DNA from 3 places in the Streptomyces sp. NBC_00353 genome. Region 3 is predicted to be linked to each of the others. Evidence: riboswitches for the same ligand, from Rfam matches in the RefSeq annotation. Region 3 holds a riboswitch; each other region holds the start of a gene.
The links. A riboswitch is a leader RNA that binds a small molecule or an ion and turns the genes downstream of it on or off. The one in region 3 is predicted to bind cyclic di-AMP.
Positions count from the first base shown of each region.

Region 1: linked by a shared signal. The riboswitch ahead of OHA88_RS15190 (M23 family metallopeptidase) and the one ahead of OHA88_RS20485 (C40 family peptidase) in region 3 are both predicted to bind cyclic di-AMP.
Region 2: linked by a shared signal. The riboswitch ahead of OHA88_RS25245 (M23 family metallopeptidase) and the one ahead of OHA88_RS20485 (C40 family peptidase) in region 3 are both predicted to bind cyclic di-AMP.

Region 1 is NZ_CP107985.1:3,326,871-3,337,354, forward strand. It holds gene OHA88_RS15175 (bifunctional acetate--CoA ligase family protein/GNAT family N-acetyltransferase) at 1-2,793, opposite strand, end outside; gene OHA88_RS15180 (HPr family phosphocarrier protein) at 2,968-3,249, shown strand; gene OHA88_RS15185 (GntR family transcriptional regulator) at 3,455-4,183, opposite strand; gene OHA88_RS15190 (M23 family metallopeptidase) at 4,396-5,214, opposite strand; cyclic di-AMP (ydaO/yuaA leader) riboswitch at 5,228-5,397, opposite strand; gene OHA88_RS15195 (M16 family metallopeptidase) at 5,605-6,987, opposite strand; gene OHA88_RS15200 (M16 family metallopeptidase) at 7,014-8,393, opposite strand; gene OHA88_RS15205 (DNA gyrase/topoisomerase IV subunit A) at 8,782-10,484, shown strand, end outside.
Region 2 is NZ_CP107985.1:5,564,173-5,574,656, forward strand. It holds gene OHA88_RS25210 (FAD-binding oxidoreductase) at 1-1,211, opposite strand, end outside; gene OHA88_RS25215 (sulfite oxidase) at 1,361-2,524, shown strand; gene OHA88_RS25220 (SHOCT domain-containing protein) at 2,561-2,977, opposite strand; gene OHA88_RS25225 (hypothetical protein) at 3,139-3,360, shown strand; gene OHA88_RS25230 (SPFH domain-containing protein) at 3,449-4,645, shown strand; tRNA gene OHA88_RS25235 (tRNA-Met) at 4,763-4,836, shown strand; gene OHA88_RS25240 (PP2C family protein-serine/threonine phosphatase) at 5,075-6,259, shown strand; cyclic di-AMP (ydaO/yuaA leader) riboswitch at 6,508-6,660, shown strand; gene OHA88_RS25245 (M23 family metallopeptidase) at 6,672-7,790, shown strand; gene OHA88_RS25250 (aldo/keto reductase) at 7,958-8,902, shown strand; gene OHA88_RS25255 (PrsW family intramembrane metalloprotease) at 8,907-10,484, opposite strand, start outside.
Region 3 is NZ_CP107985.1:4,556,272-4,566,755, reverse strand. It holds gene OHA88_RS20505 (LuxR C-terminal-related transcriptional regulator) at 1-236, shown strand, start outside; gene OHA88_RS20500 (GNAT family N-acetyltransferase) at 307-1,068, opposite strand; gene OHA88_RS20495 (C40 family peptidase) at 1,124-2,179, opposite strand; gene OHA88_RS20490 (hypothetical protein) at 2,535-2,888, shown strand; gene OHA88_RS20485 (C40 family peptidase) at 2,984-4,150, opposite strand; cyclic di-AMP (ydaO/yuaA leader) riboswitch at 4,149-4,315, opposite strand; gene pcrA (DNA helicase PcrA) at 4,574-7,027, shown strand; gene OHA88_RS20475 (M23 family metallopeptidase) at 7,112-8,632, opposite strand; gene OHA88_RS20470 (esterase/lipase family protein) at 8,927-9,799, opposite strand; gene OHA88_RS20465 (cobalamin B12-binding domain-containing protein) at 10,153-10,484, shown strand, end outside.

The DNA of each region.
Region 1 (10,484 bases), 1.2 Mb from region 3:
GTGGTCGTCGACGAGCCGGGACACCCGCAGCAGCAGCTCTTCGAGCGCCGCTGTGTCGACGGGCGCCGAGCCGCGCCAGCCGAAGAGGACCGGGGCCGCCCGAATGGACCGGATGAGCTCGGCGGCGTCGCGGTCGGTGGCCGGAACGAGGCGGTGGGCGGTGTCGCCGAGGAGCTCGGAGGGCGCGCCGGCCAGCCCGAAGGAGAGGACGGCACCCGCGGCCGGGTCGATCGTGGCCCGTACGACGGTGTCCACGCCGCGCGGTGCCATGGACTGGACGACGGGCTGGAGCTCGGTGGGCTTGCCGAGCAGGTCGGTCAGCTCGCCGTAGGCCCGGCGCAGCGCGGTCTCGTTGGCAACGTCCAGCCGGACGCCGCCGAGGTCGGCGCGGTGACGCAGATGCGGTGCGGTGGTCTTGAGCGCGACCGGATAGCCGAGCCGGGCCGCCGCAGCGACGGCGGCGTCCGGGTCGGGGGCCGGGAGCGTCGGTCGTACGGTGATCCCGTAGCGGCCCAGCAGTTCGCACGCCTCGTCGTGACTGAGCGGGCGGCCGCGCGGGTCGGGGTCGGGCCCGAGGAGCGCGTCGATACGCGCGGCGGCGCCGGCCTCGTCGATGGTGTCGTCGAGGAACTCGGGCACCTTCCCCGGCACGGCGGCCTGCCGCCGCCACTGGGCGTACTTCACGGCCTCGGCCAGAGCCCGCACGGCACGCTCGGCGGCGGGGTAGGCGGGGATGCGGCCGAGGATGGGGACGGCGGGGGTGTCGCCCGGGCCCGTGCCGGACCGCTGCTGCGTGAGCTGGTCGCCGGGCGCGGTCGGCGGCGCGGCGTGGGCGGTGGGCGGGACGGCTCGATCGGCCGGCGCAGCCGAAGCGTCCGGGGCAGCCGGCGCGGATGCACGCACCACCCGTGGCACCGCGGCCGTGCTCGTGGCGGCGGCGAGCGCCTCGGCCAGGCCGCCGATCTCCACATGGACGACGGCCACCGGCTTGGCCGGGCCCGTGGCCGCGGCGGTGCGCAAGGCGGCTGCCAGGACCTCACCGTCACCCGATTCCGCTTCGCCGTTCTCCCCCACCCAGGGGATCGCCGTCACGACCACCGCGTCACAGGTCCTGTCGGCGAGGGCCTCGGCCAGCGCGTCCCGGAAGTCCTGCGGGGTGGCCGCCGTGGTGAGGTCGCGGGGCGGGCGCGGGCGCAGCCCCTCGGCGAGGCAGGCGTCGTACGTGAGGAGGCCGAGGGACTCGGAGTTGCCGAGAATCGCGACCCGCGGGCCTTCCGGGAGGGGCTGGTCGGCGAGGAGCAGGCCCGCGTCGACCATCTCCGTCACCGTGTCGACGCGGATCACGCCCGCCTGCCGCATGAGCGCGGAGACCGTCGCGTCCGGGATCCGGCTGATCGGTACCGCATGGCCCGGTGGGGTGCTGCCGCTGTGCCGGGCGCCCTTCACCACGACCACAGGCTTCACCGCCGCGGTGCGTCGGGCGAGGCGGGTGAACTTGCGCGGGTTGCCGAGCGATTCGAGGTACAGCAGGGCGACGTCGGTGTCCGGGTCCTCGTACCAGTACTGCAGGAAGTCGTTGCCCGAGATGTCGGCGCGATTGCCCGCGGAGATGAACGTGGACAGGCCCGCGCCGCGCCGGTAGAGCCCGGAGAGCAGCGCGATGCCGATGGCGCCGGACTGCGTGAACAGGCCGATGCGTCCGGGCGCCGGCGATTCGGGGGCGAGGGAGGCGTTCAGCCGTACGGCGTCGGAGTTGTTGATGACGCCGAAGGCGTTCGGGCCGATGATGCGCATGCCGTACGAGCGGGCCTGGCGCACCAGTTCGCGCTGCCGCTCCCTGCCTTCGGCCCCCCACTCGGCGTATCCGGCGGAGAGGACGACGAGGCCCTGGACGCCGTGCTCGCCGCAGTCGGTGACGGCCTCCGGGACCCGGTCGGCGGGCACGGCGACGACCGCGAGGTCGACCGGTTCGCCGATCTCGCCGATGGAGCGGTGGGCGGGGACACCGTCGATCGTGGCCTGGTCCGCGGCGAACGCGCTGTTCACCGCGTACGCGCGGCCGGTGAATCCGGCGGCGAGGAGGTTGCGCAGGACCGTGCGGCCCACCCCGCCGGGGTTGCGGCCGGTGCCGACGACGGCGACGGAACCCGGCGCGATCAGCCGCTGCACCGACCGCGCCTCGGCCCGCTGCTCACGGGCGCGCTGGACGGCGAGGGACTCGGCGGTCGGTTCGAGGTCGAGGGTGAGGTGGACGGCGCCGTCCTCGAAGCTGCGCTGCTGGGTGTATCCGGCGTCCCGGAACACCTTGATCATCTTGTTGTTGGCGGGCAGCACCTCGGCGGCGAAGCGCCGGATGCCGCGCTCGCGGGCCACTGCGGCGATGTGTTCCAGCAGCGCCGACGCCACGCCGCGGCCCTGGTGGGCGTCCTGGACGAGGAAGGCGACCTCGGCCTCGTCGGCGGGGGCGGAGGCGGGCCGGCCGGTCGCGTCGATCCGGTCGTAGCGGACGGTGGCGATGAACTCGCCGCCGATCGTGACGGCGAGACCCACCCGGTCGACGTAGTCGTGATGGGTGAAGCGGTGCACGTCCTTGGCGGAGAGCCGCGGATAGGGGGCGAAGAACCGGTAGTACTTCGACTCGTCAGAAACCTGCTCGTAGAAGCTGACCAGTCGCTCGGCGTCGTCCGTGGTGATGGGCCTGATCCGGGCCGTGCCACCGTCGCGGAGCACCACGTCCGCTTCCCAGTGGTCGGGGTACGCGTGATGCGGACTCTGCTCCGGCGTGGGCTGCATGGGCAAAGCCTACGGCTCGGTCAGCGGTCGCGTACGGCTCGGGGCCGGGGCAGTCTGAGAGGGCCGATCGGCCTTGCGGCACGGGCTGCGGCACCGGGTCGCTGGTCGGCCGGAACATCGCGCACCACATGAGAGACTGGTCTAGACAACCATTGATTCGTGAAGGGCAGAACCATGGCTGAGCGCCGCGTCAATGTCGGTTGGACCGAGGGCCTGCACGCCCGCCCCGCTTCCATCTTCGTCCGTGCCGCCACGGCGTCGGGCGTCCCCGTGACGATCTCCAAGGCCGACGGCAGCCCGGTGAACGCCGCTTCCATGCTCGCGGTGCTCGGCCTCGGCGCGCAGGGCGGCGAGGAGATCGTGCTCTCGTCCGCGGCGGACGACTCCGAGGCGGCGCTCGACCGACTGGCGAGGCTGGTCGAGGAGGGGCTCGACGAGCTCCCGGAGACCGTCTGATTCCGGACTTCCCCGGACCGTTCCAGCCGGACGTATTTCTGCGGCAGAGCCGCGGCACCTTTGACCGGGGCCGCGGCTCTTTCGTTTTCGCGAACCATACCGATCCCCGGGCGCACTTCAGTCAGCTTCCGCGGTTTCCGGAGTTAATTCGGGCAGCCGAAACAAAGCCCAGCCGAATTACATCTCTTTGTATACGGCGCATGTGTTAATGACGGCCGCTCGCGGTGTTTACGGCATGTTGCGAAGTTCTCACCCGGCCGGGCCGCGGCGGGGCGGACTCACGGCCCGGGGTGCGGTCCGGGCTGCGGTCCGCACGCCGCAGCCGGTGCGCGGCGGTGGCGCGCTCGGCGTGCTGCGCGGCCAGCGCTCTGGCCCGTTCCGCGTCACCGCGCGCGACTGCGTCCACGATGGCCCCGTGCTCGGCCCAGGAATCGGTGGGGCGGGCCGGCTGCTCGACCGCGTACATCCAGGCGATCTTGTGCCGGAGCTGGGTGAGCAGCGCGATGAGGCCGGGGCTGCCGGAGGCCTGGGCGAGCGTCTCGTGGAACCAGCCGCCCAGCGAGCGCAGATCCTCGCCCTCGCCCCGCCTGGCCCGCTCCTGCCCCAGCCTGACCAGGCCGCGGAGGACTTTGAGGTGTGCCTCGGTGCGGCGCTGCGCGGCGCGGGCCGCACCCAGCGGCTCCAGCAGCATCCGGACCTCCAGCAGGTCGGCGGCCTCCTGCTCGGTGGGCTCGGCGACACAGGCTCCGGCGTGCCGGCGGGTGACCACGAAACCCTCGGACTCCAGGGTGCGCAGCGCTTCCCGTACCGGGACACGGGACACCCCGTAACGACGTGCGAGCAGTTCCTCGGTGAGTCTGCTGCCGCGTTCGAAGACACCGGAGACGATGTCGTCACGGATTGCCGTGCATACCGAATGCGCCGGAATGCGCATGTCCGAACCTCCGCCTTAATCCCCGCGAAACGCGGCCGATCGACGCCTGTTCTGTGACTCTATTGCAATGCGGCTGCATTTCCGACGCCGAGTCGAAATCCATGAATATCTTTTGGTCCGAAGACGGTTCGGCAAGCGCCTCCGGCGGGGGCCGGTCCGGGTACGCCGAAGGCCCCGGCGGGAAGCCGGGGCCTTCTGGGGTGCTGCGTCGGTCAGACGTTGACGCCGTGGGCGCGCAGATACGCGACGGGGTCCATGTCGGAGCCGTACGAAGGCGTGGTCCGGGCCTCGAAGTGGAGGTGCGGTCCGGTGGAGTTGCCGGTCGAGCCGGAGAAACCGATGCGCTGGCCCGCGCCGACGCTCTGGCCGACCGACACGCCGATCGACGAGAGGTGACCGTACTGGGTGTACGTGCCGTCCGTCATCCGGAGCACGATGTTGTTGCCGTACGCGCCGCCCCAGCCGGCCTCGACGACCGTGCCGGCGCCGACGGCGACGACGGAGCTGCCGGAGGGGGCGTGGAAGTCGATGCCCGAGTGGCGGCCGGAGGACCAGAGGGAGCCGCTGGACTTGTAGCCGGTGGTGACGTACGAACCGGCGATCGGGAGCTGGAAGGCTCCGAGGCGGGTGCGCTCGGCGGAACGGGCGGCGCGCGCCTTCGCCTCGCGGGCCGCCTTGGCGCGGGCTTCGGCCTTGGCCTCGGCTGCCGCCTTGGCGTTCGCTTCGGCCTTCGCCTTGGCAGCGGCCTTGGCCTGGGCGGCCGCCTTCGCCTTGGCGGCGATCTCGGCCTGGCGCTTCTGCACGTCGGCCTGGGTGGCCACCTGCTCGGCGAGGGTGCCCTCGATGGCGATGACCTGGTTCAGGCCGGTCTCGCTGACGGAGGGGGCTTCGGTACCGGCGGCGAGCGCCGGAGAGGCCAGCCCACCGATGACGCCGGTGGTGGCCAGAGCTGCGATGCCGGCTATCTGCGCGCTCTTGCGCGTCAGACGGTTCGGGGCACGGTGCTTCCCGGTGGGGCGGGTGAACGCCATGAGGTGGCTGGTCCTTTCCTTCCTTCTCGCCTACCGGGTTAGCTGACGGGTTCGGAGCAGGAAGGTCTCCTACGGATCCGCGAGCCCCACAAGAGGCGCGCAGGCATCCGATTCACCCCAGGGACTGCGTGGGTCCCCGGCTCCCCAGGCTCGCGCCTGACGGGGACTCGGCGATAGCTGCCCGGCGCCGCGGATGCGGCATACGGGTGACGGACAGCGCTGCCGACGCTAAGCGGGGGGACTTTCATTCACCAAACGGACAGGGCGTTTTGTAGCGCATCCCACAGGGCACACGGGCATCTATCCGACAAATCAGACAAAAGGGAAGACCCCGGCGAGAAGCCACTCGCAGGGGTCTCCCTCTGTCCCGATATGCGGTTATTTGATACGTCAGCCGGTAACGACCGACACCTCTCCGATGCCCAGCGCCCGGACCGGCTCCTCGATCTGCGCGGCGTCGCCGACGAGGATCGTGACCAGACGGTCCACCGGGAAGGCGCTGACCACCGCCGCGGTCGCCTCGACCGTGCCGGTCTCGGCGAGGCGGGCGTACAGCTGCGCCTGGTAGTCGTCCGGGAGGTGCTGCTCGACCTGGTCGGCGAGCGTGCCCGCGACCGAGGCCGCCGTCTCGAACTTCAGCGGGGCGACACCCACGAGGTTCTGCACGGCCGTCTCGCGCTCGGCGTCGGTCAGGCCCTCGGCCGCCAGCGTCCGCAGGACCGTCCACAGGTCGCCGAGCGCCGGTCCGGTGGATTCCGTGTCCACCGAGCCGCTGATGGCCAGCATCGCGGCGCCCGTCGCCCCGGAGGCGGAGTCCGGCGCCGACGACCGCAGGACCTGCGCGAAGGCCCGTACGCCGTAGGTGTAGCCCTTCTCCTCGCGCAGCACCCGGTCCAGCCGGGAGGTGAGCGTGCCGCCCAGGCAGTACGTGCCGAGGACCTGGGCCGGCCACACGCTGTCGTGCCGGTCGGCTCCGATGCGGCCGATCAGCAACTGGGTCTGCACGGCTCCTGGACGGTCGACGATGACCACTCGGCCGGTGTCGTCGGCGGTGATCGGCGGGACCGGCCGGGACTCGGCGCTGTTCCCGGACCAGTCGCCGACGGTGTCGGCGAGCAACGCCTCCAGGTCGATGCCCGTGAGATCACCGACGACCACGGCGGTCGCGGTGGAGGGGCGGACATGGGCCTCGTAGAAGCTGCGGACGGCCGCGGAGTCGATCCGCTCCACCGTCTCCTCGGTGCCCTGGCGCGGGCGCGACATCCGCGCGGTGGCCGGGAAGAGCTCCTTGGAGAGCTGCTTGGCGGCGCGGCGGGCCGGGTTGGCCTGCTCGTGCGGGATCTCGTCGAGCCGGTTGCGTACCAGCCGCTCGATCTCGCTGTCGGAGAACGCGGGTGCCCGCAGCGCCTCGGCGACCAGACCGAGCGCCTTGGCCAGCCGGGAGGCCGGGACCTCGAGGGAGACCCGGACGCCGGGGTGGTCGGCGTGCGCGTCGAGGGTGGCCCCGCAGCGCTCCAGCTCGGCTGCGAACTCCTCCGCGGAGTGCTTGTCGGTGCCCTCGGACAGCGCCCGCGCCATGATCGTGGCCACGCCGTCGAGGCCCTCGGGCTCGGCGTCCAGCGGGGCGTCGAGGTAGATCTCGACCGCGACGACCTGCTGGCCGGGGCGGTGGCAGCGCAGCACCGTGAGCCCGTTGGGCAGGGCGCCGCGCTCGGGGGCGGGGAAGGCCCAGGGCCTGGCCGTGCCCGCGGTCGGCTGCGGGTGGTACTCCATCGATACTCCAGTCGCGGCAGCGTCGGTCACTTGTCCGCCCCTTCGTGCGCGTCGGTGTCGGCGTCCGTCTCGTCGGCGGCCGCCCCATCGGTGGACTCGGCCGGCTCGACCGGCTCGTAGACGAGCACCGCCCGGTTGTCGGGGTGAAGCTGGGCCCTGGCGGCCGCCTGGACCTCTTCCGCGGTGACGTCGAGCACCCGCTGGACGGCGGTCAGGGCGAGCTGCGGGTCACCGAACAGCACGGCGAACCGGCACAGTTCGTCGGCGCGGCCCGCCACCGTACCGAGCCGGTCCAGCCACTCGCGCTCCAACTGGGCCTGGGCGCGCTCCATTTCCTCGGGCGTCGGACCCTCGGCCGCGAACCGGGCCAGCTCCTCGTCGACCGCGGTCTCGATCTGCGCCACCTCGACCCCGCCGGACGTCTTCACGTCCAGCCAGCCGAGCGAGGGCGCACCGGCGAGCCGCAGCAGTCCGAATCCGGCCGCCACGGCCGTCCGGTCGCGGCGGACCAGGCGGTTGTGCAGCCGGGAGGACTCGCCACCGCCCAGCACGGTCAGCGCGAGGTCGGCGGCGTCGCACTCCCGGGTGCCGTCGTGCGGCAGCCGGTAGGCGGCCATCAGCGCCCGCGCCGGGACCTCCTCACGGACCTCTTCACGCAGCTGCTCGCCGATGGTCTCGGGGAGCGCGCCGTCGCGCGGCGGCTGCTTGCCGTCGTGGGACGGGATGGAGCCGAAGTACTTCTCGATCCAGGCGAGCGTCTGCTCGGAGTCGATGTCACCGACCACGGACAGCACCGCGTTGTTGGGCGCGTAGTACGTACGGAAGAAGGTGCGTGCGTCGTCGAGCGTCGCTGCGTCCAGGTCGGCCATCGAGCCGATCGGGGTGTGGTGGTACGGGTGGCCCTCCGGGTAGACGAGAGCGGTCAGCTTCTCGAACGCCGTGCCGTACGGCACGTTGTCGTAGCGCTGACGGCGCTCGTTCTTGACGACGTCCCGCTGGTTCTCCATGGACTCGTCGTCGAGCGCGGCGAGCAGTGAGCCCATCCGGTCGGCCTCGAGCCACAGGGCCAGCTCCAGCTGGTGCGTGGGCATCGTCTCGAAGTAGTTGGTCCGTTCGAAGCTGGTGGTCCCGTTGAGGGAGCCGCCGGCCCCCTGCACCAGTTCGAAGTGTCCGTTCCCCTTGACCTGTCCGGAGCCCTGGAACATCAGGTGCTCGAAGAGATGCGCCAGACCCGTGCGCCCCTTGACCTCGTGGCGCGAACCGACGTCGTACCAGAGGCACACCGCGGCGACCGGGGTCAGATGGTCCTCGGAGAGCACCACGCGCAGGCCGTTGGCCAGACGGTGCTCGGTCGCTGTCAAGCCGCCGGAGCCGGCCTGGGCTGTGGCCGTGTGACCCATGGGCATGTACGTCCCTTCGATCGCGATACTGGATTTCCTGCGAGACCTGCCACTGTAAGCAAGCGGACGGACACCTGGCGAAGTTCCCGTGCCGTGGAAGTTCGCGTGAAAGAGCGCCGGACGGCCCCTGAGGGCTGTCCCGTAATCCCTGGCGGCCGGACGACGACAGCTACGGCACCTCGCCGCGTTGCCGGAACGCCCGAATACGACCGGTATGAGGATGCCCTTCCGCCTTCCGATGCACCGCATCCGACGCCGCGCACTGATCCACCAGGGATTACGGGACAGCCCTTAGAGACGGGTCGAGGTCGGGGTTGTCAGTGCGGCGGTCCACAATGGTCCGCGTCAGAACCAGAGGTTGCCCGAACAGATCTGTGAAGGAGTCGCAGCAGCGATGGCCCGCCGCAGTACGAAGACCCCGCCGCCGGACGACTTCGAGGAGAAGATCCTCGACATCGACGTCGTCGACGAAATGCAGGGCTCCTTCCTCGAGTACGCCTACTCGGTGATCTACTCACGGGCCCTGCCGGACGCCCGCGACGGCATGAAGCCGGTGCACCGCCGCATCGTGTACCAGATGAACGAGATGGGGCTGCGCCCCGACCGCGGCTATGTGAAGTGTGCCCGCGTCGTCGGCGAGGTCATGGGCAAGTTGCACCCGCACGGCGACGCGTCGATCTACGACGCGCTGGTGCGGATGGCCCAGCCGTTCTCGATGCGGCTCCCTCTCGTCGACGGACACGGCAACTTCGGCTCGCTCGGAAACGACGACCCGCCGGCCGCCATGCGGTACACCGAGTGCCGGATGGCCGACGCCACGTCGCTGATGACGGAGTCGATCGACGAGGACACCGTCGGATTCCAGTCGAACTACGACGGTCAGGAGCAGGAGCCGCTCGTCCTCCCGGCCGCGTATCCGAACCTCCTGGTCAACGGCTCGTCCGGGATCGCGGTCGGCATGGCGACCAATATGCCGCCGCACAACCTGGGCGAGGTCATCGCCGCCGCCCGCCATCTCATCAAGCATCCGGGTGCGGACCTGGAGACCCTGATGCGGTTCGTTCCCGGTCCGGACCTGCCGACCGGGGGCCGGATCGTGGGCCTCGGCGGCATCAAGGACGCGTACGCGGCCGGCCGCGGCACGTTCAAGATCCGTGCGACCGTCTCCGTGGAGAACGCCACGGCGCGCCGCAAGGGTCTGGTCGTCACCGAACTGCCGTTCACCGTCGGTCCGGAGAAGGTGATCGCCAAGATCAAGGACCTGGTCTCGGCGAAGAAGCTCCAGGGCATCGCCGACGTCAAGGACCTCACCGACCGCGAGCACGGCCTGCGCCTGGTCATCGAGGTCAAGAACGGCTTCGTGCCCGAGGCCGTACTGGAGCAGCTCTACAAGCTGACGCCGATGGAGGAGTCCTTCGGCATCAACAATGTGGCGCTGGTCGACGGGCAGCCGCTCACGCTGGGCCTCAAGGAGCTCCTCGAGGTCTATCTCGACCACCGCTTCGACGTGGTGCGCCGCCGCAGCGAGTTCCGCCGGACCAAGCGTCGCGACCGGCTCCATCTGGTCGAGGGCCTGCTCGTCGCGCTGATCGACATCGACGAGGTCATCCGGCTCATCCGGTCCAGTGACAATTCGGCGCAGGCGAAGGAGCGGCTCATCGAGCACTTCTCGCTGAGCGAGATCCAGACGCAGTACATCCTGGACACCCCGCTGCGCCGGCTGACCCGGTTCGACCGGATCGAGCTGGAGAGCGAGCGGGACCGGCTCAACACCGAGATCGACGAGCTGACCGCGATCCTCGAATCGGACGCCGAGCTGCGCAAGCTGGTCTCCACCGAACTGGCCGCGGTCGCCAAGAAGTTCGGCACCGACCGGCGTACGGTGCTGCTGGAGTCGGCCGGTGCCCAGGTCGCTGCGGTGCCGCTGGAGGTCGCGGACGACCCGTGCCGGGTGCTGCTCTCCTCGACCGGTCTGCTGGCCCGTACGGCCACCGGCGACCCGATCGCGTTCGACGAGGACGCCAAGCGGGCCAAGCACGATGTGATCGTGTCGGCCGTGCCGGCGACGGCGCGCGGCGACGTGGGTGTGGTGACGTC
Region 2 (10,484 bases), 1.0 Mb from region 3:
TGCAGCTCCTCCCAGTAGTCCACGCACCACTGCCTGAGCTTCTCGGCGCTGTCCGGGTCCGGGTCGATGCCCGCGATGACACCGGACCAGACCGCGTCCCGGTAGGCCCATGCCGTGTCGTCGGGGCCGAGTCGGTGGGCGGCTCCGTCGACCGGGTACAGATGCATGGTCGACAGATCGGTGGGGAGGTTCTCGGCGTACTTGGTGTGTACGTCGATGGCGCCGTCCGTGATCCGGTCGAAGAGGTTGCCGCGCCAGTACCACTGCAGACCGGCCGGGAGTAGTTCGTCGAACATGCCCTGCAGTGCGGGGTACGGCATCGGTGCCGTGAAGTGGAAGGCCGGCGGACCCGGTTCGTTCACGACCTTGAGGGTCTCTTCGAGGAGTTCGGGGTCGCCGGTCCAGCACCAGACGACGCCGCACACCTTCTGGCTGTGCAGCTCCTCCGGGAACGGCGGTCCGGGCGGCACGCTGAGCGCCGCGAAGAAGCCGTTCAGCTTCTCGGGCGCCTGCGGCAGGAAGTCCCGGTACCACTCGAGGACTTCGCGGGTCCGGTCGACCGGCCACACGGTGATCGCCACACCCACGGTGTCCACCGGGTGCAGCCGGAAGCTGAACGAGGTGACGACGCCGAAGTTCCCGCCGCCGCCACGCAGCGCCCAGAACAGGTCGGCGTTCTCGCTCTCGTTCGCGGTGACGAAGCTGCCGTCGGCCAGTACGACGTCCGCCGCGAGCAGATTGTCCACCGTCAGGCCGTAGCTGCGGGTGAGATGACCGTGGCCGCCACCGAGGGTGAGGCCGCCGATGCCCGTGGTGGACTGGATCCCGGCCGGGGTGGCCAGCCCGAAGCCGTGGGCGGCGTGGTCGAGGTCGGCGAGCCTGCTGCCGCCGCCGACGCGGGCGGTCCGGGTGCTCGGATCGATGTGCGCCCAGCGCATCGGCGACAGGTCGAGGGTGACGCCGTCGTCCACCAGGCAGAGTCCGCCACCGCTGTGTCCGCCGCCCCGGACGGCGAGTTCGAGACCTTCGTCGCGGATGAAGCGGACCGCGGCCATGACGTCCGCCGCGTCCGCGCACCGCACCACGGCAGCCGGACGCCGGTCGATCATGGCGTTGTAGATCGTGCGGGCCTCGCGGTACTCCGGGTCCTGCGGACCGATGACCGGGCCGCGCAGCGCGGTTCGCATCGCTTCGAGAGTGGTGCCGTCCATGGTCGTCTCCTTGTCGGGCGCGCGGACCGCCGATGCATCCACGCTCCCGCCGGGCGGGGGGCGGTGCAATCGCGCAGGGCCGCGCAAAGAGCGACATGCGGTGTCGGGGAGCGGTGGGCGCCGGGCGCCGGCGGGCGCACCATGAAGCCATGGATGGAGGGCCAGGGCCTTTTGCCGGCGACATCAGCCCATCGGCGCGCCTCGCCGGGCCCGGCGAGGGAATCAGCCCGGAGGAACTCGCGCTCGCGGCCCGCAACCACGGACTGCCGCTGGAGGCGCTGCGCTACGACCTCACCCCGCCCGGACTGCACTACGTACTGGTCCACTACGACATCCCGTACGTCCCCGACATCTCCGGCGCGCGCTCCCACGGCTGGCAGCTCACCGTGCACGGCCGGGTCCGCAGACCGCTGGCACTGGACGTGGCGGCCCTGCGGTCGTTCCCGGCCGTCACCCTCCGCGTCACGATGGAGTGTGCGGGCAACGGCCGGGCCCTGCTCGCACCGCGCCCGGTCAGTCAGCCGTGGCTGGTCGAGGCGGTCGGTACGGCGGAGTGGACCGGGGTGCCGCTGCGGCTGCTGCTCGCCGAGGCCGGAGTCGAGCCGGACGCCGTCGAGGTTGTCTTCTGCGGGGCCGACCACGGGGTCGAGCGGGGCGTCGAGCAGGACTACCGGCGGAGCCTGCCGCTGGAGGTGGCCACCGGAGACGACCCGGAAGTGCTGGTGGCGTACCGGATGAACGGCGGGCCACTGCCGCCGCAGCACGGCCATCCGCTACGGCTGGTGGTGCCCGGCTGGTACGGCATGGCGCATGTGAAGTGGCTCCGCGAGATCCGGCTCACCGGCACCCCGTTCACCGGTTTCCAGCAGGCGACGGCCTACCGCTACCGCCAGGAGCCCGGTGATCCGGGCCAGCCCGTCACCCGTATGGCCCCGCGGGCGCTGATGATCCCGCCGGGGTACCCGGACTTCATGTCCAGGATCCGTTTCGTACGCCCCGGCCGCGTGCTGCTGGAAGGAAGGGCCTGGTCAGGGTGGCCGCCGGTCACCCGGGTCGAGGTGACCACGGACGACTGCCGTTCCTGGTACGACGCCGAACTCACCCCGCCGGACAGGAGCGGGGCCCACCTCTGGGCCTGGCAACGGTGGCAGTCGTTCTGGATAGCCACGCCCGGAGACCATGTCCTCGCCGCCCGCGCCACCGATGCGGCGGGCCGGGTCCAGCCCCTGACCCAGCCGTGGAACCGCGGCGGCTTCGGCAACAACCGCATCCAGCGGATCCCGGTCCATTGCGGGCCGGGACGGCTGGGATGAGGAGTACGCCCCCGGGGGCCGGAGGGGCGATGCGGCTCAGATGAGGAGCTTCGTCTTCGCCTGCCGGAACTCCTCTTCCGTGATGGCGCCCCGGTCCTTGAGGTCCGCGAGTTTCGCCAGCTCCTCGACGCTGCCGCGGCTCTTCGGTGCACCGCCACCCGTGTCACCGGGGCCTGCGGCCTCGCGTACGTACGCCTTGAAGGCGGCTTCTCTCTCCTGGGCCTCCTTGAGGTCGCGCTTCCCCATGGATTTGCCGCGCGCGATCACATAGATGAGGACGCCGAGATACGGCAGCACCAGGGCCAGGATCAGCCAGCCCGCTTTGGCCCAGCCGCCCAGGTCGTCGCTGCGGAAGATGTCCGCGATGACCTTGAAGAGGAGGAACAGCCACATGATCCAGAGGAAGAACCAGAGCATGGTCCAGAACAGATTGAGCAGGGGGTAGTCGTCCATGTTCGGCTCCCTGGTCGTCGCTGTGGCGCAGCGTCGAATGTCTGAATTCTGAATCAGTCATATCACCACATATAGACGCCTGCTCGTCGTCGTTCGTGGCCGTTCCCCCGGGGGTGGTGCGGAGTACCTTGGAATCATGAGGGAGGCGTGGGCGAGGGCGTATGAGAGCCGCAGATGAGTCCGCCCTGAGTCCGGTCGGGGCGATCGGACGCGTGACCGTGCCGATCCCGCAGGGCGGCCCGGGCGAAGTGCTGGTGGCCGTACGGGGTGGGTCGGAGGCCTACACCGCATGGTCGACGACGTCGATCGACAGGGACGAACGCGTGGTTGTCGTCGACTCGGTCTCGGCGCGCAGCGTGATGGTCGAACGGCTACCGGCCTGAACGCAGGAAACGGAGCCGAGACCCGACGCCACTGACCGACGCCGAGAACCGACGCCGAGATGAAAAGACGTACGGCAGGAGTTCGCTCATGTTGTTCTGGCACGTTCCCGCCCCCAACGAGGCGATGCTCATCTCCGGATCGAAGCGGCAGACACAGGACACCCAGTTCCGGATCGTCACCGGGCACGGCAGTTTCGTCGTACCCGTGAAGCAGAAGGCGCGCATGCTCTCCCTGGCGCTGCGCGAGGCGGAGATCACCGAGGACTGTGTCACCCAGCAGGGCATCCGTCTCAACGTCCGCGCAGTCGCCGTCTTCAAGGTCGGTGACGACGCCGTCTCCATCGCCAACGCCGCACGCCGCTTCCTGTCCGAGCAGGAGCAGATGGAGGAGCTCGCCGGCCGGATCTTCGCCGGTCACCTGCGTTCCATCATCGGCGGGCTGACCGTCGAACAGATCATCCGGGAACGGAACCGGGTCTCGCAGGAGGTCATCGCGGGCAGCCACGGCGAGATGGAGAAACTCGGCATCGTCGTGGACGCCCTCCAGATCCAGGAGATCGACGACGCCACCGGCTACATCAACAACCTCGCCGCCCCGCACGCGGCCGCCGTCGCCAGCCAGGCCCGGATCGCGCAGGCCCGGGCCGACCAGGAAGCGGCCGAGCGCGAGCAGCAGGCCGCGGCGCTCAAGGCCGAGTACGAACGGGACACCGCGATCAAGCGGGCCGGCTTCCTCGCCGAGACCGAGCAGTACAACGCCCGCGCCGCCCAGGCCGGACCGCTGGCCCAGGCCAGGGCGTCGCAGGAGGTCATCGAGGAGCAGACGGCTCTGGCGGAGCGGCAGGCCGCGCTGGCCGCACAGCGGCTGGAGGCGGAGGTCAGGCGTCCGGCGGACGCCGAGGCGTACCGGCAGCGCACGCTCGCCGAGGCCGCCCGGGACCGGGCGAAGTTCCAGGCCGACGGCAACGCGTACGCCGAACGGACCCTGGCCCAGGCGCAGGCCGACGCCAACACCGCCCGCGCCACCTCGCTCCGGGACGGCAACCAGGAACTGATCGCGGCCAATCGCATCGTGGAGAACCTGCCGACGCTGGCCGACGCGGCCGCCCGCGGGATGAAGGGGGCCAACCTCACCGTGCTCAACGGCACCAACGGGGTCAACGAGATGGCGGCCGGGGTGGTGGGCCAGGGGCTGGCCATCCTCCACTCGCTCCAGCGCAGCGCGAGCGCGGGGAAACCGGCGGTCGACGCGAAGCGGGCGCCGCACATCACCGACTCGAACTGACCTGCCCATGGCAGGTGCGGGAAAGGTGCGGGAAAGGCGTCGGGGCCGTTGGATCGGGCAGCCATTTCATTGGTGGTCAGCAGTCCGTTCCTGATGGCGTAGAGTTGTGTTTACCGACGCGGGGTGGAGCAGCTCGGTAGCTCGCTGGGCTCATAACCCAGAGGTCGCAGGTTCAAATCCTGTCCCCGCTACTGAAGAATCAGGCCCGGCATGCATTAAGCGTGCCGGGCCTGATTCGTGTTTTCCGTCCCCCCTTCGGCCGATGTGGAGTCGCCGCGCGACGCCGCTCCGGCAAGCCTGGGAAGCGGGCCCATGCCCGCAGCCGTGCGCGTGCAGGTCGGGACAGCCGTGCGTGCACGGGGCAGGAGACCACAGGGCGCACCGCCCAGGACAGCACAGGGCGCGCCGGGCAGGAGACCACAGGTGGGGATGGCGACGAAGCTGCGCGGGGGGCGGGTCAGGGGGCGGGCCGTGGTGCGCGGCTGGGCCTGGTGGTTCGTGCGTGCGCTGCCGATTCTGATGATCGTCGGTGGGTTCGTCTTCGACTACCTCAGCCCACCCCCCTTCACCGCCGTGCCGATGTTCGTGGCCGCTCCGCTGATCGCCGCACCGTTCTTCTCGCCGGCCAGCACCGTCCTTACGGGCCTCGCCGCGGTCTTCTCGATCCTCTCGCTGCGGTTGCCCGGCGACGGTCTGCTGCACGTCGTGCCGTTCATCGAGCTCGTCACCGTGTTCACGGTCGCGGTCCTTGCCGTCGTCATCAACCGGGTCGTACGGCGCAGCAACGAGCAGCTGGCTTCGGCGCGGGTCATCGCGGAGACCGCCATGCGGGCCGTGCTGCCGACACCGTCCGAGCGGATCGGGGGGCTCCATGTCGCCGCGCGGTACGAGGCGGCCCAGGCGGACGAATTCGTCGGCGGTGACCTGTTCGCCGTGGCGGAGAGCTCGTACGGGGTACGGCTCGTGGTCGGGGACGTGCGGGGCAAGGGGCTCGAAGCGGTCGGGACGGTGGCGGTGGTCATCGGCGCGTTCCGGGAGGCCGCCGAGCAGGAGGATTCGCTGGAGGGCGTGGCTCGGAGGCTGGAGCGGGCGCTGGCGCGGGAGGGGGCGAGGCAGGGCGGGATCGATCCGGTCGAGGGGTTCGTCACCGCCGTGCTCGCCGAGATCCCGCCCGGTGCGGCCGAGGTACGGATCGTCAACCGCGGCCACCCCGAACCGCTGCTGCTCCACCCCGACGGCTCACTGGAGGTGTTGTCGCCGACCGTGCCCGCGCTGCCGCTCGGCATGGACCTGGGGGTGTGGACGGACCGGGCCGACGTATGGGAGCTGGCCGCCGGGATGACGCTCCTCACGTACACGGACGGGCTCTCCGAGGCGCGCGACACCCAAGGGGACTTCTACGATCCGGCGGCCCGGCTGCGCGGGCGGATCTTTCCCGGGCCCGAGGAGCTGCTGTCCGCGCTGGCCGACGACGTACGGCTGCACACCGGCGGCAGGTCCACCGACGACATGGCGCTGCTCGCGGTCGCACGTCCCGCGCGGGGGCAGCCGAAGCGGCGCAGGACTGTGAAGATCGTGGGCCGGGACGCGAGTGAGGAAGAGCTGAGTCGGTGAAGGGGTTCTGCAGGGCGATGCCACCGTGCGTAATCGAAGGGCCTCGCTCCGCATAACATTTGATACAACGTCAGAAAACGGGTGGTGGCTGAGTGGCGATCAACTCGCCCGTTTCCGCCCGATTGTGTCCCGTAAAGTCCAGGCCAAGGCCGTTAACGATCAGTGGGAACGGCTTGGAATCGGACCCGTCCGTCTATTAACGTTCGATAACGCAGCGCGGTTGTCCCAGCCGTCGTCAGTGGCGGCACCGTGCGCGAGCGCCGAATTCCGCAAGGGAACCGGGGAACCACCTACATGGGGTGAATCGGACACCTGTGTCTCGTGAGAGGCAGAGGGATCCGTAGGAGACCTTCCTGCTCCGAACCCGTCAGCTAACCCGGTAGGCGAGAAGGAAGGAAAGGAGTGCGCCCCCGTGGCGTCCAACAAGCCTGCCCCCGAAGCCCCCTCCCGGTTCGGCTCCGACTTCACGACCGAGTACGGAACCGAGCAGCGGACCGATTTCGGCGCCGAGTTCACCACTGAGTTCGCGACCGACGGTTTCGGTGGGACCGAACGGACGTGGGAGGAATGGAACCCCACGGAGGAGTCCGTTCGCCCCGTACGCGGCAGGCACCGCGTCGTCAAGCAGCGCAACGGGCTGGCCCGCAGCTCCACGGTGCTCGGAGTCGGCGTCATCGCGGCCGTGGGCGCGGGTGGCATGGCCACCGCGCAGAGCAAGCCGCCGGTCTCCATCTCCCTTCCCGATTCCCTCGCGGACAACCTCCCCGACGCCAAGTCCCTTCCCGGCGTGGGCGCCCTGTTCTCCGACGAGTCCGCCACCGACCAGGCGAAGTCCGCGGCTGCCACCGCCCCGCTCACCAGCGCCGGCATCACCACCGCCGAGGCCGAGCAGGGCACCACCGACGCCGGCGAGGCGCTGCGCGCCCGCATCCTCCAGCAGGCCGAGCAGCAGCAGAACGCCGCCGACGCGGAGGCCAAGGCCGCTGAGGAGAAGGCTGCCGCGGAGAAGGCTGCCGCCGAGGCCAAGGCGAAGCAGGACGTCGCCGAGGCCAAGGTCGCCGCCGAGAAGAAGAAGGCGGAGGAAGAGGCGAAGGCGAAGGCCGAGGCCGCACGGCTTGCCAAGCTCGCCGCCTCCTACGCCATCCCCACCTCCTCGTACACGATCACCTCGACCTTCGGCCAGGCCGGTTCGATGTGGTCCTCCGGCTACCACACCGGACTCGACTTCGCGGCGCCGACCGGCACGCCGATCAAGGCCGTCCACAGCGGCACCATCAAGTCGGCGGGCTGGTCCGGTTCGTACGGCTACCGCACGGTCCTGGAGCTCGAGGACGGTACGGAGCTGTGGTTCTGCCACCAGTCGTCGATCGACGTCAGCGTCGGCCAGAAGGTCACCACCGGTGACACCATCGGCCGTGTCGGAGCCACCGGCAACGTGACCGGACCCCACCTCCACCTGGAGGTCCACACCCCGGACGGCACGGGCATCGACCCGATGACCTGGCTGCGCGACAAGGGCCTCACCGTCTGAGCCCGCGCCGGTTCTCCGGCCCCTCGAACCCGGCAGTCCTGACGCTCACCCCCCGACGTCAGGGCTGCCGGTCTGTTCATATCCCGGTCCTTGCGACGCCGGTGCGGATACCCGTGTGGACCCCCCGGTACGGAATAGCGGGCGCGGCGGAGTCCGTTGATCCATTTATGACTTCTCTTCGTAAGCTCGGCTCTTCCGACCTCCAGGTCTTCCCGCTCGCGCTCGGTGGCAACGTCTTCGGCTGGACCGCCGACGAGGCGCAGTCGTTCGCCGTACTCGACGCGTACGTCGCGGCGGGCGGCAACTTCCTGGACACCGCCGACGCGTACTCCGCGTGGATCCCCGGCAACGAGGGCGGCGAGTCGGAGACGGTCATCGGCAAGTGGCTCGCCGCACGCGCCAACCGTTCCGACATCGTCGTCGCCACCAAGGTCGGCGCCCACCCCGCGTACAAGGGGCTCTCCGCCGCCACCATCAAGGCCGCGGCCGAGGAGTCGCTGCGCCGGCTGGGCACCGACCACATCGACCTCTACTACACGCACTTCGACGACGAGACCGTTCCGGTCGAGGAGATCGTCACCGCCCTCGACCAGCTGGTGAAGGAGGGCAAGGTGCGCGAGATCGCCGCCTCCAACATCAGCCCGGAGCGGCTCCAGGCGTCCCTGGACTTCTCCGAGCGCGAGGGGCTCGCCCGTTACGTCGCCCTGCAGCCGCACTACAACCTCGTCTCCCGCGACACCTACGAGGGAGAGCTCCAGGAGACGGCCGCCCGCGCCGGTCTCGCCGCCGTCCCGTACTTCGCCCTGGCCTCGGGCTTCCTCACCGGCAAGTACCGCCCGGGCGCGTCGGTGGAGAGCGCGCGGGCCGAGAAGGCCGGCCAGCACCTGGCGTCGGAGCGCGGACAGAAGGTCCTGGCCGCACTCGACAAGGTCGCCAAGGAGCGCAGCGCCGAGATCGCGACCGTCGCCCTGGCCTGGCTCGCCGCCCGTCCGACCGTCGCCGCGCCGATCGCCTCCGCCCGTACGGTCGAGCAGGTGCCCGCCCTGGTGGCCGTGGCCGACCTTCAACTGACCGAGCAGGAACTGGCGGAGCTCACCGAGGCATCCGCCTGAGCCCTCACCAGGGGCGCGGAGGCGGGCCGCTGCCGTACGGCGGCCGGGCATACGGCTGCTGGGCATGGGGTGGCAGATACGGGTTCGGGCTGTAGCCGCCGTACTGCGGGTGCGGGGCCGGCCCCGCAGGTATGTACCGGGGGCGCAGGCGGCCCGTCGCCTGCGCCGCGTACGTCAGCGCGGGTCCGGCCACCTCCCTGCGCTGCCAGAGATGGTGCAGCAGCTCCAGCTCCCGCGCCACGAAGTCCGGGTCCGCGGCCCCGCGGCGGGCCCGGCGGCGCAGGAACGCCAGCGACGTCGCGAACGACTCGTACTCGGCGACCGCACGGGCGGCCGCTCTGCCGCGCGCCTTGGCCTGCGCCTTGGCATGACTGCGGACCTGCGCCACGACCCGGCTGCTGCCGTACGCCGGCGAGTGGGCCGGTGGCGGGCCGGGCGCGGGGTAGCCGTAGCCGGGGCTTGTGTACGGCACTCCGTACGAGGTGCTGTAGGCACTCGCGCTTCCGTGGGCACTCGCGTGCTGGTGGCGCGCCATGTCCCGGGCCATACCGCGGGCCCGCATCGAGGAGAGCGCGAGCGGCTCCGCCGGGGTGAGCCAGCCGGCTGCCGCATAGGCGGGCAGCTCGGTGGCCAGTGTCCGCAGCTCCCGCTGGCGCGACCAGATCACCAGCCAGGTGACCAGCCCGAAGACCGGGACCATGAACACGCCGTACACGACGTAGAAGCCGTACGGAACGAACGCCCCCGAGCCGTTCCACAGAGCGTGCATGCCCATCGCGAGGATCAGCCCGAGCAGCGGCAGCAGGATCCGGCGGAGGCGGTGGCGACGTGCGCAGAGCGCCGCGAATCCGAAACCCAGGCCGGTCAGCACGGTGAAGAGGGGATGCGCGAACGGCGTCATCACGACGCGTACGAAGAACGTCGCGGCCGTCACCGACGCGAAGCCCGAGGTGCCTATCTGCTGGTCCTCGCCGAAGGCATTGCCCAGATAGAGGATGTTCTCGGTGAAGGCGAAGCCCGTCGCGGTGAAGCCCGCGATGACGACGCCGTCGAGGATGCCGCTGAAGTGGCGCCCTCGGAAGAGGAAGATCAGCAGGACGGCCGTGGCCTTCGCGCTCTCCTCGACCACCGGTGCTATCACCGTGGCGCCGAGGGTGTCCGCGCTCGCCGGATCGGCGGTGGCCGTCGCGATCCAGCGGGTCGCGAACGAATTCGCGATGATCGCGATCAGGGCGGCGGCGCACGCGCCCCAGGCGAAGGCGAACAGGAGATTGCGCCAGGTCCACGGCTCGACCCGGTCCAGCCAGCGGAACGCCGCCATCAGCAGCGGTACGGGCAGTACCGCGAGGCCCAGACCGACCAGGAACCCCTCCGTACCCGTCTGATCGCGGACCAGCGCGAGGATCACCAGCCCGCAGAGAGCCAGCACGGTGAAGACCGCGCCGACACGGAACGTCTTGCTCCGCCAGACCAGGCCGACCCGGCGCGGCCGGTAGCGCCACTGGCCCCGCTCCGGTACGGCCGCCAGGATCTCGCCGACCCGCTGCTCCTGGAGAAGCGGGACGGCCGGCTGCGACTGTTG
Region 3 (10,484 bases):
ACGCGTTCGCCTCGACGGACGCGCCGCCGGTCGACGAGGACCTGGACCGGCTGACGCAGCGCGAGCGCGAGGTGCTGCGGCTGATCGCCCGCGGCTATGCGTACAAGGAGATCGCCAAGCAGCTGTTCATCTCGGTGAAGACGGTCGAGTCGCATGTCTCGGCGGTGCTGCGGAAGCTCCAGCTGTCGAACCGGCACGAGCTGACGCGGTGGGCGACGGCTCGACGGCTGGTCTGAACTCCGGAAGCGCACCGGCGGGGCCGGGAGCCCCGCAGGCGCACCGGTGGGGCCGAGACTCCCGAGGTGCTCACGCGGGGTCGAGCGAGATGTTCAGCTTCTCGCCGATCCTGCGGTATCCGATGCCCGCATAGATCCGTTCCACATCGGCGTCGCCCGGCTCCAGCCACACCACCCGGCACCCCCGCGCGAACGCGGTCGCGGTCAGATGCGCGGAGAGCGCGGCGCCGATGCCGCGGCGGCGGAACGTGTCGGCGACGGCGAGACCGGCCAGTTCGGTGAGGCCGTCGACCGGGACCGAGCAGCCGCCCGCGCCCGCCGGGACGCCGTCCACGGTGGCGAGGGCCGCCACGCCGCCGCCCGTCACCGCGTTGCGCAGCCAGGCCGCCTCGCCGCCCTCGGGTTCGCCCGTCCCGCCGTAGCCGTGGTGCTGTACGCGGGCGGCGGCGTCGAACTCCGCGTCGGTGGCCGGTTCGACGATCACGAGGGCGTCCACCGGCTTCGGCGGCAGGAGGTCGCCGGGGGCGCAGGCCAGGATCGGGGCCCGGTTCTCGACGGTGAAACCGGCGGCGATCAGCGCGGGTTCGACGGCGGGTGCCCCACTGGGCAGATACTCCAGACGCGGCATCCGGTCCCGCTCGCGGAACGCGGCGATCAGCGCCTGCACATCGGCCGCCGTCGGCTCGGCCCCCTGGTCCGGGATCGCGTAATTGGCGTACTTCAGCTGCCAGCCGGGGTTGTGGCGGACGGTGAACGGGCCGACCCGCAGATGGTCGGGGGAGCGCAGGGCGAGCGTACGGCTGTGGCTCTGGACGTCCGCGTCCATGGGCATGTGCGAGTCTCCTTCGACCGGCCCGGTGGGACTCCGGGCTGCGGCAGCCGGGAGCCTATGCCACCCGGGTCGCCCCGGCGAAGGGCATTTCGTCGATCGGCGCGATGCGGACCGGTGCACCGGGGTGCGGCGCGTGGATCATCCGGCCGTCGCCGATGTACAGGCCGACATGGCTGACGCCGGAGTAGAAGAACACCAGGTCGCCGGGGGCGAGTTCGGAGCGGGAGATGCGTTCTCCGGCGTTGATCTGCGTGTACGTGGTGCGCGGGAGCGAGACGCCGGCGGAGCGCCAGGCGGCCTGGGTCAGCCCGGAGCAGTCGAACGAGGTCGGACCGGTCGCGCCCCAGACGTACGGCCTGCCCAGCGCCCCGTAGGCGAACGCGACGGCCTCCGCGGCACGGGCATTGGGGGCGGCCTGTGCGGCTCCGGCGCGCTGCGTGCTGCGATCGGCGTGGCCGGCGGCGGAGCGTGCGGTGCCCCACTGCTCGTACGCGGCGCGCTGCGCGGGCGACAGGGTGTCCAGGAGCCGCTGGGCGTCGGCCAGTTTGGCCCTGACCGTCGTGCGGTGCTTCTTCAGTTCGGCCTGGCGGGTGCCCAGTGCCGCCAGTTCCTCCTTCGCCTCGGCGCGCAGCTGGGCGATCTCGGTGACCTGCCGCTGCACCTTGGAGACCTCGGTGGCCTGGCGGTCGGCGATCCGGTCCACGTACGAGGCCCGTTGCAGGTACTCGTCGGGGTCGGAGGAGAGCGCCAGCTGCACGGCGGGGTCGATGCCTCCGGTGCGGTACTGGGCGGCGGCGAGCGAACCGAGTGCGTTGCGGGAGGCGTTGAGGCGTTCGGTCCTGCGGGCGGCTTCGTCGCGCAACGCGCCCAGGGACTTGGCGGTGGCGGCCGCCTTCTCCTTCGCGCCGTTGTACTGCTCGGTGGCGACCTCCGCCTCGTGGTACAGCCGGTCCACCTTGGCCTTGACCTGGGCGGGAGTGAGCTGCGGATCGGCGTGTGCGGCCCCAGGCAGGGCGGCAGCTGTTGCGGCCCCGGCGAACGCGAGGGTGGCTGCGGTGCGGGCAGCAGAGCCGGTATACGGGCGCTGCTTGGGTTTTCGATGCACTGCCACGAGGGCGGGGCTCCTTGCTGTCGACTGCCCGTCGGGGCCTACCGGCGGGCCCGCGGAGGTCCGACGGCGAGCCAGCAGGGGGAGCGGCTCGCCGCCGGACTCTTCGGCGGGGCGACCGGGCCGCCGCCCGCGTGCGGAGCGTCGGTGAAGCCGGTCACCTGGATAGGGACGCTAAACCCGGGGCACGAGGAAGAGTCGTAATGACGGCTATTGCCCGAATTTGGCGAGGCGATGCCATCAAGTGATCGGAGAAAACGCGCCAGAGTCAGGCAATTGGTGCAAATGCGAGTGAAACACCAAGGAGCCCCCACCTCGCCGGAGAGCGGCGTTACGGCCCCGGCTAGGCTGCGGCCCCATGGACGTACTCATCAATGTCTTCGTCGCGCTGCACATCATCGGTATCGCCGCCCTCCTGGGCGGCTTCCTGACCCAGATGAAGGCGATGGGTGCGGGCACGGCGCGCTTCGTCCCGGCGATGCTGCACGGTGCGCTGACCATGCTGGTCACCGGTATCGCACTGGTCGGGCTCAACCAGGCGGACGACCAGCCGGTCAACAACATCAAGATCGGTGTGAAGCTGGCGGTCCTGGTCGTGATCCTCGCGCTGGTGTACGTCAAGCGGGACGAGGAGAAGGTCGAGAAGGGCGTCTTCGCGGCCGTCGGCGGGCTGACGGTCGCCAATATCTTCATCGCGACGCTCTGGACCTGAGCCGGCCGCTGCCGCCCGAGCCGGTCCCTGTCCTTCATGGCGCGAGTCCCCGCCGGATCCTTCCGGCGGGGGCTCGTCGCTGTCCGGGACCGCGGCTACGCGGGCCGCACGCTGCCGTAGATCGGCATGTAGTAGATCGACTCCTCGCGGACATTCGCGCCCGGCTTCGGGGCGTGGATCATCATGCCGTCGCCCTTGTAGATGCCGACGTGGCTGATGTCGTCGTAGAAGAAGACGAGGTCGCCCGGCTGCAGATCCGCCGTCGCGATCCGCGTGCCGATCTCCACCTGGTCCCAGGTGGTACGGGGGATGTCGACGCCCGCCGCCTTCCAGGCGGCCTGGGTCAGTCCCGAGCAGTCGTACGACGAGGGGCCCGTCGCGCCCCAGACGTACGGCTTGCCTATCTGGGCGCGGGCGAAGGCGAGGACCTTGTCGGCCTTCGTGGTGGCGCTGCTGTCCGAGCCGGTCCCCGTGCCGCTGCCCGTTCCCGTATCGCCGCCGGATCCGGCCTGCTTCGCGGCCTCCTCGGCCTTGCGGTCCGCCTCGGCCTTGGCGGCTGCCTGCTGACGGGCCAGCTCCTCGGCCTTGCGCTTGGCCTCCGCCTCCTTCTTGCGCTCCAGTGCCGCGAGCCGCGCCTTCTCCTCGGCAGTCAGCTTCGACAGCATCGCGCGCGCCTCGCCCAGCTTCTTCTGGACGTTCTCCTTGCTGGTCCGCAGCGTGGCCTGCGACTCGGTGAGCGTCTCCAGGCTCTTCGCCGCCTCGGCGCGCTTCTTCGACGCCGCGGCCTGCTGCGTACGGAAGTCCGTGACCGCCTTCTGCTGCCGGCCCGCCATCCGGCCCATCAGCTGGTTCTGGTCGAAGTACGCCTGCGGGTCGTCGGCCAGGAAGAAGGTGGCGCTCGGCGCGATGGAGCCGGTGCGGTACTGCGCCGCCGCGTAGTTGCCGAGCGTCCTGCGCGCATCGTTCAGCTTGTCGGCACGCTTTGCGACGTCGTCCAGCAGCGCGTCGACCTTGCCCCGCTGTGCGGCGGAGGCCTCCTTCGCCTGGTTGTACTGCTGGGTCGCGGTGCCCGCCTGCCGGTAGAGGTCGTCGACCTTCTTCTGCACGTCCTCGATGCTGGGCCTCGGCGAGGCCGGGGCAGCCGTGGCGCTCTGCGTGGAGAGCAGGGTCACACCTGCCAGTGCGGCCGTCGTGAGCCCGACGGCAGGAGTGGTGGAGCGCACACGGGTGCGCGGTTTGCGATGCGACGCCAAGGCCGGCATCTCCTTCCGTGGACCGCCTACCGGGTTAGCTGTCGGGTTCGGGCGGAACGGAAGGCTGCCCTACGGTCCGAATGGGAAGATATGGACCGATTCACCCCGGTGATGCGTGTGGGTCCCCGGTTCCGAACTCTCGTGAGGGCAGCCCGGATTCGGCGTGGGAGCCCGCTCGGCGTGGTTCGCCTCAGGGGGTACGGGCCGCCCGACCGAGCACGCTAGCCAACCCGTGGTGCTGCTGTGAAGGTTGATGTTCGATATGCCCGATACATTTTCGTGACCTCGGCGACGGGGGTGGGGGTGCGGGCCGGGCGGCCCCCTCTTCCCCTACGCGGTGTGGGCACGCGATCTCCGTATGTGCCCGTGCGCCGGGCACGGTTCGCCATGCGGCCGCACGGTGTCGGTGCGGCGGCCTAGACTCGTCAAGCGATGAGCAGCCTCTTTGACGACAGTTTCCTGGCCGGCCTCCAGCACTCGGAGGAAGAGCCCCCGCCGCCCCCCGAGGACTCCGCACCCGAAGCGGTGCCGGAGGACCTCTTCGCGGGCGTGTTCGACGCGCCCCCGCCGCCCAGGGACGCGTACTACCGGGACGGCGCCCACCGCCCAGTGATCGACGCTGCCGCCCTGCTCGACGGGTTGAACACCGAGCAGCGCGCCGCCGTCGTGCACGCAGGGTCGCCGCTGCTCATCGTCGCCGGGGCCGGCTCCGGCAAGACCCGGGTGCTCACCCACCGCATCGCCCATCTGCTGGCCGAGCGCGGGGTGCACCCCGGCCAGATCCTGGCGATCACCTTCACCAACAAGGCCGCGGGCGAGATGAAGGAGCGCGTCGAGCAGCTCGTCGGACCGCGCGCCAACGCCATGTGGGTCATGACGTTCCACAGCGCGTGCGTACGGATCCTGCGCCGCGAGTCGAAGAGGCTCGGCTTCACCTCGTCGTTCTCGATCTACGACGCCGCCGACTCCAAGCGGCTGATGGCCCTGGTCTGCCGCGATCTGGACCTCGACCCGAAGCGCTTCCCGCCGAAGTCGTTCACGGCGAAGGTCTCGAACCTGAAGAACGAGCTGATCGACGAGGAGACCTTCGCCGGGCAGGCCGCGGACGGTTTCGAGAAGACGCTCGCCCAGGCCTACGCGATGTACCAGTCCCGGCTGCGCGAGGCCAACGCACTGGACTTCGACGACATCATCATGACCACGGTCCATCTGCTCCAGGCGTTCCCCGATGTCGCCGAGCACTACCGTCGCCGCTTCAGGCACGTCCTCGTCGACGAGTACCAGGACACCAACCACGCGCAGTACACGCTCGTACGCGAACTGGTGGGCCCGGCCGGACCGGCCGACGCCCCCGCCGAGCTGTGCGTCGTGGGTGACGCGGACCAGTCGATCTACGCCTTCCGCGGCGCGACCATCCGCAACATCCTCCAGTTCGAGGAGGACTACCCGAACGCGACGACGATCCTGCTGGAGCAGAACTACCGCTCCACGCAGACGATTCTCTCCGCGGCCAACGCGGTCATCGAACGCAACGAGAGCCGCCGCCCCAAGAACCTCTGGACGAACGCGGGCGAGGGCGCCCGGATCACCGGCTATGTCGCCGACACCGAGCACGACGAGGCGCAGTTCGTCGCCGACGAGATCGACCGGCTGACCGACGCGGGCGACGCCAAGGCGGGCGATGTCGCCATCTTCTACCGGACGAACGCGCAGTCCCGGGTCTTCGAAGAGATCTTCATCCGCGTCGGACTGCCCTACAAGGTCGTCGGCGGCGTGCGCTTCTACGAGCGCAAGGAGGTCCGGGACATCCTGGCCTACCTCCGGGTCCTCGCCAACCCCGAGGACACCGTCCCGCTGCGCCGCATTCTGAACGTGCCGAAGCGTGGCATCGGCGACCGCGCCGAGGCGATGATCGACGCCCTGTCGCTGCGCGAGAAGATCACGTTCCCGCAGGCGCTGCGCCGCGTCGACGAGGCGTACGGCATGGCGGCCCGCTCGGCCAACGCCGTCAAGCGGTTCAACACGCTGATGGAGGAGCTGCGCACGATCGTCGAGTCGGGCGCGGGCCCCGCCGTGGTACTGGAGGCGGTTCTGGAGCGGACCGGCTATCTCGCGGAACTCCAGGCGTCCACCGACCCGCAGGACGAGACCCGCATCGAGAACCTGCAGGAACTCGCCGCCGTCGCGCTCGAGTTCGAGCAGGAGCGGGGGGAGTCCGACGCAGGGGAAGGCGCGAGTGCGGGCACGCTCGCCGAATTCCTGGAGAAGGTCGCGCTCGTCGCCGACTCCGACCAGATCCCCGACGAGGACACGGACGGCTCCGGCGTCATCACGCTGATGACGCTGCACACCGCCAAGGGCCTCGAATTCCCGGTGGTGTTCCTGACCGGCATGGAGGACGGCGTCTTCCCGCACATGCGCGCGCTGGGACAGGTCAAGGAGCTGGAGGAGGAGCGGCGCCTCGCCTACGTCGGGATCACCCGGGCCCGTGAGCGGCTCTATCTGACCCGGGCGGCGATGCGCAGTGCGTGGGGGCAGCCCTCGTACAACCCGCCGTCGCGGTTCCTCGAGGAGATCCCGGACCAGCATCTGCAGTGGAAGCGGACCGGACCGATGGCGGCCCCGGCCGGACCGACGTCGGGGATCACGTCCTCGCTGTCCTCGTCGCGCTCGCGCTCGGGCCCCTCGGGATTTGCGACCCGGCGCACCTCGGACAAGCCGACGATCACGCTGGTGGTCGGGGACCGGGTCACGCACGACCAGTTCGGGCTCGGCACGGTGACGGCGGTCGAGGGGGTCGGCGACCAGGCGAAGGCGACGGTCGACTTCGGGGACGAACGGCCGAAGAAGCTGCTGCTGCGGTACGCGCCGGTGGAGAAGCTCTAGGCAGGACGCCCCTGGGGGCGCTGACGGCGGTGGTGGCCGGCGTGGAAGTGCCTGCCACCACTCGCCGTGGATCCCTGCGGCTGCTCAGGTCGGGTCGAGGCCGTGGCTGCGGAGCCAGGGCAACGGGTCTATGGCCGCGCCGCCACCGGGCCGGACCTCGAAGTGCAGGTGCGGGCCCGTGGAGTTCCCGGAGTTTCCGGAGTACGCGATGACGTCACCGGCCTTGACCGGGCCCGAGCGGATCTTGGTGCTGCTGAGGTGGCAGTACCAGGTCTCGGTGCCGTCGGCCATGGTGACGATGGCCATGTTTCCGTAGGCGCTGTTCCACTGGGTGCGTACGGTGCCGTCCGTCGCGGCCATCACCGGGGTGCCGTACGAGACGGGGAAGTCGATGCCCGTGTGCACGGACATCCAGTTGACGCCCGCCTGGCCGAAGTAGGCGCTGAGGCCGTGCTGCGCGACCGGCAGGAGGAACTTGGGCCGCAGAGCCTCCTTGCGCGCGGCCTCTTCCTCGCGCTTCTTCTTCTCGGCCGCCTGCCGCTCCTTCAGGTCGATGCGCTCCTGGGTACGGCTGGCGCGGTCGGCGAAGTTCTCCGCGTCGGCGCTGAGGTTGGCGAGCTGGGTGTCCAGCTTGTTGTTGGCGGCGACCGGCTTGACGGTGCCGGGGTCGGCAGCCGCCATCGACATGGTGTCGTCCTTCTCCTCGCCGCTGCCGAGCCCGCCGACGGAGGCGGCGGCGATACCGGCGACGCTCATCACGCAGGCGGAGGGAACGGCGACGGTGAGGAGTGCGGAACGCTTCGCGGGGGTGCGACGCCGACTGCGGCTGCCGCCACGGGTGCTGGGGCGGCTCATGGGGCGGGGGATGTCGTCGGCGCTGCGGTCCGCCACGCGGTCGGTGTCGAGGTCGTCGCTGTCGCTGTCGCCGTCACTGTCGTCGACGATGTCGGTGGCGGCGGCGAGGTCCGTGTCGGGCAGGCTGAACTCGGCCGTGCGGTAGGGCTCGTACGGATCGTAGGAGCCCTGGTCCGCGTACGACTCGTACGACTCATGCGCCTCGTACGAATCCTGGGCGCTGTGCGCAGTTTGTTCGGGTTCGTACGACTCCTGCGCGGTGTGCGCAGTTTGCGCGGTTTGCTGATCGTGTCCGGGCGTGGCGCCGGTGTTCCAGGCGGTGGCGTCGTACGCGCCGGTGTCGTAGGCGGCCGTCCCGGCTGTCGTCCACTGACCGTCCTGATACCAGCCGTTGGTGTCCCACTGGCCCGACGACTCCGGGGCGCCGCCCTGTGCGGGAATGCCACCGGTATCCGGCATCCAGGTCGCGGTGGTGGCGTACTGCTGCGGCTGCTGGGTCCCGTACGCGGCATAGGGGTCGTACGCGGCGGTCTGCTGCACGCCGGCGTTCCACTGACTCGAGTCGTACTGGCCGCTGTATCCGGCCTGTCCGGCGTCGTAACCGCCGTCGTAGCCACCGTTGTAGCCGGTGGTGTCGTACGTGCCGTCGTAGCTGCCCGGGAGGGAGCCGAAGAGCGGGTCGTTGTCGAAGCTGCCCGTGGAGTGGCTGTCGTAACCGACATACCCGGCGTGGGGGTGCTGGTCGTTCACCAACTTCTCTCTCGCCTCGGCAGCAGGACCTGGGGTCTGGGTCCGGTGGGGGATCCCAGGGGGAAAGCAGTGGCCGCGACTGTACCCGCCGGTATGCGACGCCGACAATCTTCGTCAGGTTTTGGCCGCTCAGGAAACGGGCAATCGGCCGCCTTTCGACGGACTGTGCACAGAGCTTTGGCTCTATGTTCGAAACGCGTTCTATTTTCTGGGACTGTCCGGGCGGCCCGGGGCGCGGGTGGGCGACCCTCATCGCGGCGTGGCGGCCTTGCGCGGTGAGGATTCCGGTCTTCCTCAGGCCACTGACGCGGTACCCGCGAGTCCGGGGGCCGCTTCCGGGGACTCGAGCGCCTGGCGGATCCCGGCGGCGACCGCCGGGTGGACCGGCAGCGCGAGATGGCCGATCCCGCTGACGCGTACGTTCTGGGCATCGAGGTCCGGATGGTCGATGCAGGCCGCCTCGGCCGGGACGATCACCTGGTCCAGCTCGCTCCAGAAGCTCACGAACCGGGTCCGGCAGCCGGGCGCGGGCCGGCGCAGCTCCTCGATCGGGGCGGAACCGCTGCGCATCTGGCGCACGATCGGATGCGCGCTGGCCATCGGGGCGACGGCCGTGCCGCCGTGCGGGGTGCCGAGAGTGACCAGGGTGCGGACCCGTCGGTCACCGCCGAGTCGCTGCACGTAATAACGGGCTATCAGGCCACCGAGGCTGTGCCCGACGATGTCGACCTCATGGTGCCCGGTGCGGCCGCAGATCTCCTCGATGTGCCGGCCGAGCAGCTCGGCGGCCGTACGGATGTCGCAGGTCAGCGGCGAGTAGTTGAGGGACTCCAGATGGTGCCAGCCGTGCCGGGTGAGGGAGCGACGCAGCAGGACGAAGACGGAGCGGTTGTCGATGAACCCGTGGAGCAGGACGACGGGCGGCCGGTCGGGGCTCTCGACGGGAAGGGCCGGGGTACCGGCCGGTGCGGTGGACGGCTCGAAGGGCGGCTCGGACGGGCGCGCGGGATCCCGTCGCTCGCTGGTGATGCCGGCGGGATAGAGGAGCACATGCCCGGCGAGCACGATCAGCTCCAGTGCGGTGGCCCTCAGCAGTGCCGATGACAGCCAGGCGCGGCGCAGACACGGCTCGCGCAGCATCGATGGAAGGAAAGGCAGGACCTTCATGACCCTCATGGCCGACCTCCTGCTCGGCGCACGGGGAGGCGGCTCCGGTCCCCGTATGCCCTCATGGGCGCCGTGGCAGAGGTGTGGGCGGGGGCTGGTCGGGCCCCTGGTGCCGTACCGCCGTGCCGTGCGGCTGGCGGCGCGGTGGTACGGCGGCCTCGTAGCGGCTCCCCTGGCGTCCGTCCCGCGCGGCGGGTGTGCCGCGTGATGTGGGAACGGAGCCTGGCGAACATGTCCCAGGTGTGATTTCCCCCTCCCGGTACACCGCGAAACGGCGGGTTGCGGGATGCTGTCGATAACGTTCGTTCACATCCCCGGCCCTTCAGGCACGGGAGACGCATGTGGAGGCAGTGATGGGTGTGACCGGTCCGATCCGTGTGGTGGTGGCCAAGCCGGGCCTCGACGGCCATGACCGCGGCGCCAAGGTGATCGCGCGAGCGCTGCGCGATGCCGGTATGGAGGTCATCTACACCGGGCTCCACCAGACGCCCGAGCAGATCGTGGACACCGCGATCCAGGAGGACGCCGACGCGATCGGGCTCTCGATCCTCTCCGGCGCGCACAACACGCTCTTCGCCAAGGTGATCGAGCTGCTCAAGGAGCGCGACGCGGAGGACATCAAGGTGTTCGGCGGCGGCATCATTCCGGAGGCGGACATCGCGCCGCTGAAGGAACAGGGCGTCGC